Regions from separate parts of the Stenotrophomonas sp. STEN035 genome, predicted to be linked through region 1. Evidence: riboswitches for the same ligand, from Rfam matches in the RefSeq annotation. Region 1 holds a riboswitch; the other holds the start of a gene.
The links. A riboswitch is a leader RNA that binds a small molecule or an ion and turns the genes downstream of it on or off. The one in region 1 is predicted to bind cobalamin.

Region 1 (3,710 bases):
CCGCAAGCGGGAGAGGGGCTTTGAGCTTTACTGGCAGGCTTCGCAGGCTTCCGGGTTTTCCAGCGAGCAGGCCACGGCTTCCACCGGGGTGTAGCTGCTGACCGTGGTCTTGGCGATCTTGGTGGCCGGACGCGAACGCAGGTAATACGTGGTCTTGATGCCCTGCTTCCAGGCGTACATGTACATGGACGACATCGCGCCGATGTTCGGGCTTTCCATGAACAGGTTGAGTGAGGCCGACTGGTCGATATAGGCACCGCGTGCGGCGGCCATGTCGATCAGCGAACGCATCGGCAGTTCCCATGCGGTGCGGTAGATGTGACGCAGGGTTTCCGGGATCTGCGGCAGGCTCTGGATGGAACCGTCGGCCAGCTTGATCGCATCGCGCACTTCCGGCGTCCACAGGCCGAGCTGCTTCAGCTCGGCAACCAGGTGGCGGTTGATCTGCAGGAAGTCGCCCGACAGGGTCTCGCGCTTGAACAGGTTGGACACCTGCGGCTCGACGCACTCGTAGCAACCGGCGATCGAGGCGATGGTCGCGGTCGGCGCGATCGCGATGATCAGCGAGTTGCGCAGGCCGTGCTGCTTGATGCGCTCACGCAGTGCGTCCCAACGCTCGACGTCGTCCGGCACCACGTTCCAGGCGTCGAACTGCAGCTCGCCGTGGGCAGCGCGGGTATCGTTGAACGAGGGGTGCTTGCCACGTTCCTGGGCCAGTTCACAGGACACTTCCAGCGCGTGGAAATAGATGGCCTCGGCAATCTTGGTCGACAGCGCGCGTGCTTCGGCGGAGTCGAAGGCCATGCGCTTGCGGAAGAACACGTCCTGCAGGCCCATGCAGCCCAGGCCAACCGGGCGCCAGCGCAGGTTGCCGCGACGTGCGGTCTCGATCGGGTAGAAGTTCAGGTCGATGACGCGGTCGAGCTGGCGCACGGCCAGGCGCACGGTCTCGGCCAGCTTCTCGAAATCGAAATCGCCATGCGCGTCGAGGTGGTTGCCGAGGTTGATCGAGCCCAGGTTGCAGACTGCGGTCTCGTCGTTGGAGGTGATCTCCAGGATCTCGGTGCACAGGTTGGACAGGTGGATCACGTTGCCGGCGCGCAGGGTCTGGTTGCTGGCCAGGTTGCACTTGTCCTTGAACGTCATCCAGCCGTTGCCGGTCTCGGCCAGGGTGCGCATCATCCGCGAGTACAGCTTGCGTGCCGACACGGTCTTGCGTGCCTTGCCCTGGGTTTCGGCCTGCACATAAGCCTGCTCGAAGGCCGGGCCGAACAGATCGGTCAGCTCCGGCACCACGCGCGGATCGAACAGCGACCATTCCTGGTCGGCCTCGACGCGCTGCATGAACAGGTCCGGCACCCAGTTGGCCAGGTTGAGGTTGTGGGTACGGCGCGAGTCATCACCGGCGTTGTCGCGCAGTTCGAGGAAGTCCTCGATGTCAGCATGCCAGGTTTCCAGGTAGACGCAGGCCGCGCCCTTGCGCTTGCCGCCCTGGTTGACCGCAGCCACCGAGGAATCCAGCGTCTTCAGCCACGGCACGATGCCGTTGGAGTGGCCGTTGGTGGACTTGATCAGCGAGCCGCGCGAACGCACGCGGGTATAGCTGACACCGATGCCGCCACTGAACTTGGACAGCTGGGCGATGTCGGCATAGCGGTCGTAGATGGATTCCAGCGAATCCTGCGGCGAGTCCAGCAGGAAGCACGAGGACAGCTGCTCGTGGCTGGTGCCGGCGTTGAACAGGGTCGGGCTGGACGGCAGGTAGTCCAGGCTGCCCAGCCGCTGGTACAGCGCCAGTGCTTCGGGCACGTCCTCGCTCAGCGCGCTGGCGATGCGCAGGAAGAACTGCTGCGGGGTCTCGATGACCTTGCGCGAATGCGGATGCCGCAGCAGGTAGCGGTCATACATGGTGCGCAGGCCGAAGTAATCGAAGTTCAGGTCGTAGGCCGGATCGATCGCGTCGTTGAGCTTGCGTGCATTGACCTGCACGAAGTTGAGCAGGCGGTCGTTGATCAGGCCGACTTCGTGGCCACGGCCGACCGACTGCGAGAACGCATGGATTTCCTGGCCGGAGACTTCCTTGCCGATGAAGTTGGCCAGCAGGCGCGCGGCCAGGCGGCCGTACTCGGGCTCTTCGCCGATCAGCAGGGCGGCGGTACGGATCGACAGCTCGTCCAGTTCCTGGGTGCTGGCGCCGTTGTACAGGCCGGAGATGGTGCGCGTGGCCACCCGCATCGGGTCCACCGCATGCAGGCCTTCGCAGCAGCGCTGGATGGCGCGGACAATCTTGTTGAGGTCTACCGGCTCGGTGCTGCCATTGCGCTTGGTCACGCTCATGGCGGTGGCGGTCGGCGGCGGGGTCAGTTCAAAACCGGCTTCAGCCGGAGCGACGTCAGTATGAGTGGCAGTCACGACGATGGTGTCCTTGCAAACGTTATGCACGCAGCTCCTGCCCGCGCAGGAAGCAGAGCCGGTACGGGGCAGCGAGCATGGAAGGACGGCGTCGCAGCAGCCGCGACAGCGCACGACCAAAAGTCGGCAGCAGCCACGGCACCACGTCACCAGCCGTCTTCCCCTCGAAGACACCGCAGCCGGCACCACGCGGTGTGCATCGCGTGGCTGTCGGCAGGTCTTCGGACTCATGGGCAGGAAGGCGGGGGCCTTCTCCTACTCCGCCGCTTCCCAAGGCCTGTGCCTCAGTGCTGTTGGCGGGGTCGTTCCCAATTACCGCTGCGGGGCAGTGCCGGACTAGCCTTGAAGGCATCACCAGCTTCCCTATTAATCCGACGGAAAACTCCGCCAGAACCGACGGAGCACAAGATAGTGGGGGTGTATGACAGGGTCAACACCAAATCTAGTATTTCTTTGCCAAGCCTTGCGGCACAAGGCTTGGACTGGCTGGCGCCCGGGCCGGACACTGCAACCTGCTGGAACGGAGTGCGCAGTCAAGCCTTTTGCAGAGTTTTTTTGTAGGGAAACAACCTGTCTTGATAACGTAAATTTCTGATGAAATTTTCGGGTATGACTTCCGGCCGACGCAGCCCTTGCCGCGAGCGGCCAAGCTGGTCGCAACCTCCCGCCACGAGCTCGCCGCCATGCGCCTGCTGCCCATCGCCACTTCGCTGGCCCTGCTGCTGCCGCTGGCCGCCCACGCCGCTACGGTAAAGGCGCCGGAACTGTCGGCCGACCAATGCGGGGTATCTACCGACTACAACGTGCTGGTCGACGGCGGCGGCATCTGGTTGCGTCGCGATACGCTGCCGATGCGCGAGATCGTGTTCCACGACGGCCAGTTGAGCATCGATAACCGCATGCAGACGGTATCGCCTGCCGATGCACAGCGTCTGCGTGCACTGGAGAACGGCGTGCGCCAGCTGATGCCGGCGGTGACCGGCATCGCCACCGAGTCGGTAGGCATCAGCTTCGATACGTTGGACTCGGTTTACGAAGGTCTCACCGGCAACGCCAACTCCCGCAAAGTGCGCAAGTTGCGCAAGGAGGCCGAACGCTTTGTCGAACAGACCATCGGCCGCGGCCGCTGGGACCAGGACCTGTTCAATGAAGGCTTCGAAGCACGGGTACAGGATGCCGCCGAGAGCCTGAGCGGCTCCATCGCCCGCAGCATGCTGTGGGCGGTATTCACCGGCGGCGAGGACAAGCTGGATGCGCGCGCAGACAAACTCGACGCCGAACTGGAGCAACGCCTGGAA
Region 2 (3,710 bases), on a different contig from region 1:
CATCTGCTTCGCGGCTTACGGCGCTCCTACAAACGACCAACAAAAATGCCCCGGTGCGAACACCGGGGCAACTTGAATCATCCAGCCGTGATGGCTTAGTTCTTCGAGTTGTAACGCAGGGTCAGCTGGTACTCGCGGCCCGGCTGGTTGTACCAGGCAACGGTTTCGTACTCGCGGTCGAACACGTTGGCGGCCTTGGCCTGCAGGCTCCATGCATCGTTGATGGCGTACTCAACGCGCACATCCATGGTGCCGTAGCCGGCCAGTCGCACGCTGTTGGCAGCGTTGTCGAAGCGGTGGCCGCTGCCGGCAGCGGTCACGCCAAGACGCAGCGGGCCGAAGCTCTTGTCCACGTCCAGACGGCCGCTGGTGCGTGCGCGGCGGGCCAGCAGGTTGTCGTAGGTGGCGGCGCCGGAGGTGTGGTCGCGCGGGTCGGTGAAGCTGGCCTGGGCGTTGATGTCGAAACCGGCCAGCGACAGGTAGCCGGTTAGCTCGGCGCCGCGGATGCGGGCTTCGGCGACGTTGACCAGGTCGAAGTTGCTGTCGTAGCCGATCAGCTGGTCGACGCGGGTTTCGTAGGCGTTGAAGGTCCAGTTCCAGTTGTCGGCGTACTGCGCGATGCCCAGGTTCAGGCTCTTGGATTCTTCCGGCTTCAGGTTCGGGTTGCTGAAGCCCGGGTAGTACAGGTCGTTGAAGGTCGGTGCCTTGAAGCCGGTGCCGGCGCTGGCGGTCAGGCGGAAGCCATTACCGAAGGCAAAGCCATAACCCAGGCTACCGGTGGTGTGGTTGCCGAACTGCTCGTTGTCGTCATTGCGCACGCTGGCCTGCAGCGAGTGTGCGCCGAACTGGCCCTGGTACTCGGCAAACACGCCCAGGTTGTCGCGCTGGTCGATGTCGAAGGCGGTGGAGCTGGTCACCTTGTCGTTCTGCCAGTCGGCGCCGGCGGTGATCTGCTGGCCTTCGGCGAAGCTGAAGTCGCCCTGCACGCTGGCGGTATCGCGGCGGGTATCGAAAGTGCTGGCGAAGCTGCGGGTGCCGGTGTTGGCATTCGCGAAGTAGTTATCGGCTTCGTCACGGTTGCGGCCAACCTGTGCGCTCAGACGGAAGCTATCCGATGCAGCCCAGGCGAGCTTGGCACCGTAGACCTGCTGGCGGTTGTCGGCTTCGTTGCCGCCGAAGATGCTGCCGTCGTATTCGTTGAAGCTGTCGGCGTTGAGCACATGGCCTTCCAGGCTCAGCGTGTCGGTCAGGGCGTAGCCGCCGCGCACGTTGATGGAGGTGTTGCGGTAGCCATCGCGGTCGGGCTCATCGGCGTAGCAGCCGGCGCCCCAGCCAGCGGCGGTGCCGCGGCAGGCGTTGATGCCGTCGGTCTTCTGGTAACCGCCCTGGGCCGAGATCCAGCCGCGCTCACCGCGGTTGCTGAAGCCGGCGCTGACCTGGCGCAGGTTGTTGCTGCCGGCGGTGATCGCCAGGTTCTGCTGCAGGCCCTTGCCAGCGTTGCGGGTGAAGATCTGGATCACGCCACCGATGGCCTCGGAGCCGTACAGGCTCGAACGCGGGCCACGCACGATTTCAATCCGCTCGATCTGGTCAACCGGCAGGTCCTGCAGGGCGGCCATGCCGCTGGTGGCCGAGGCCACGCGCACGCCGTCCACCAGCACCAACACCTGGTTGGAATTACTGCCGCGCAGGAACAGCGAGGTGATCTTGCCGTTGCCGCCCTGGTTGGCGAAGTCCAGGCCGGCACGGCCGCGCAGCAGGTCCTGCAGCGAGTTGGCCTGGCTGTGGTCGATCTGCGCACGGTCGATGACCTGCACCGGTACCACGCTGTTCTCGATGGAGACCGGGGTGCGGGTCGCGGTGACGGTGACGTCGTCCAGCTCGGTCGGTGCGTTCTGCGCGGCGGCAACGCCCGGCAATGCCAGGGCAAGGGCGAGCGAAAGGGTGTGGTAAGACAGTTTCATGGAAGCTCCTGGGCCTGCACGCTCCCGCGCAGGCGGATTGGGGAGGCTGCCAGAAGAGGGAGAAGACGGAGGCGGCGCACACGGCGCTACAGCCGCCGCCATGCCCTCCGCATCGCAACCAGTCAGCTTTCGGGCCGGTCTCCGGACTCGCAGGCGAGGCGGCGTGGGCCGCTTCCGTCCAGACGCCTTCCCGTGCTGTGCACAGTGGCGCCATGTCTGGACTTGTCCTGCTTACCGTTGCGGGGGCAGTGCCGGAATGGCGACATGCTGGAGTTCCAGCAGTGCGCGGCACCGGCTTCCCGTTTCAACCGACCAGCAATGCCGGGCGGTCACCTGAAAGTGCGCGCATTCTATGCCATTGCTGGCAGCGTTGCCGGAATGGGCGGCAACGGCCACCACGGCGCAGTGTCTGCAACCACGGTTCAACGTAGCCCGGACAAGCGCTGGCGCACCCGCGAAGTGCATGCCGCTGCGGCCTGCATCAAAGCTGCAATCTCAATGCCCGAGTGAGCTGCGCTTACCTGGGCTGCGTGTTGCATGCGTTGGGTTTGAGCCTTGGTGGCCGAAGCACCTCATGCGCAGCATTGTTGCTGAATGGCTAGAATGCGCGCTGCAAACGCAGTATCGGAAGTGTCGTGACAGAAACATGGTACGGGCAGGCCTGCGGCCAGCCTTCGCAGGAATACCGGCAGCGCGCCCTGCTGCGCCAGCGCCAGCTGACCAAGCCGGAAGGCGCCTTGGGTCGTTTGGAGACATTGGCCGTTGAACTGGCTGCGCTGCAAGGCGTAGATCAGCCGGTGGCACAACGTGTGCCGGTGGTGGTGTTCGCTGGCGATCACGGCGTGACTGCGCAGGGCGTGTCGGCTTACCCGGCGGAAGTGACGGTGCAGATGCTGCACAACTTCGCCAGCGGTGGTGCTGCCATTGCGGTGCTGGCGCGCGAGCTGGGTCTGCCACTGCACGTATGGGACGTTGGCAGCCGCGCCACCACGGCCATTGCTGGTGTGGTCAGTGCCAAGACGCTGCATGGCACCGCTGACTTCAGTACTGCAGCGGCGATGTCGGCCGCTGATCTGGATGCAGCGTTTGACGCCGGTCGCCGCGCGGTGGAAGCCGCCTGCGCCGACGGTGCCGATCTGCTGGTGTTCGGTGAGATGGGCATCGGCAACACCACCGCTGCCAGTGCGGTTGCTGCCGTGCTTGGCCCGTTGCCGCTGGATGAGTTGGTAGGCGCCGGCACCGGCCTGGATGCAGTGCGCATGGTGCAGAAGAAGAATCTGATTGCACGCGCGCTGAGCCTGCATGGTGATGCGATCAACACGGCCGAGTCGCCCGCGTACGAAGCATTGCAACGCGTAGGTGGATTGGAGATTGCAGCGATCAGCGCGGCGATGATTGCCGCTGCACAGCGACGCATTCCCGTGTTGGTGGATGGTTTCATCGTCTCTGCTGCGGCGTTGGCGGCAGTCCGCATCAATCCAAGCCTGCGGCCGTGGCTGCTGTTCTCGCACCAGTCGGCCGAGCGCGGTCATATCCGCCTGTTGGAGGCATTGCAGGCACAGCCGTTGCTGTCGTTGGACCTGCGCCTGGGCGAAGGCTCCGGTGCCGCGCTGGCGTTGCCGCTGGTACGCATGGCCTGCGCCCTGCACAACAGCATGGCAACGTTTGCCGAAGCCGCCGTTGCTGATCGCGGTGGCGGCCGATGATTCTTGATCTGCTGCGACACGCCTCCACCGGACGTGCCGG

Region 2: linked by a shared signal. The riboswitch ahead of btuB (TonB-dependent vitamin B12 receptor) and the one ahead of ACVOLL_RS14790 (ribonucleoside-diphosphate reductase subunit alpha) in region 1 are both predicted to bind cobalamin.

The regions. Positions count from the first base shown of each region.
Region 1 covers NZ_JBRRDY010000028.1:292-4,001, reverse strand. Annotated here, with positions in the region: gene ACVOLL_RS14790 (ribonucleoside-diphosphate reductase subunit alpha) at 28-2,337, opposite strand; cobalamin riboswitch at 2,609-2,825, opposite strand; gene ACVOLL_RS14785 (DUF2884 family protein) at 3,096-3,710, shown strand, end outside.
Region 2 covers NZ_JBRRDY010000051.1:14,234-17,943, forward strand. Annotated here, with positions in the region: gene btuB (TonB-dependent vitamin B12 receptor) at 96-1,964, opposite strand; cobalamin riboswitch at 2,080-2,316, opposite strand; gene ACVOLL_RS19325 (hypothetical protein) at 2,304-2,474, shown strand; gene cobT (nicotinate-nucleotide--dimethylbenzimidazole phosphoribosyltransferase) at 2,600-3,670, shown strand; gene ACVOLL_RS19335 (histidine phosphatase family protein) at 3,667-3,710, shown strand, end outside.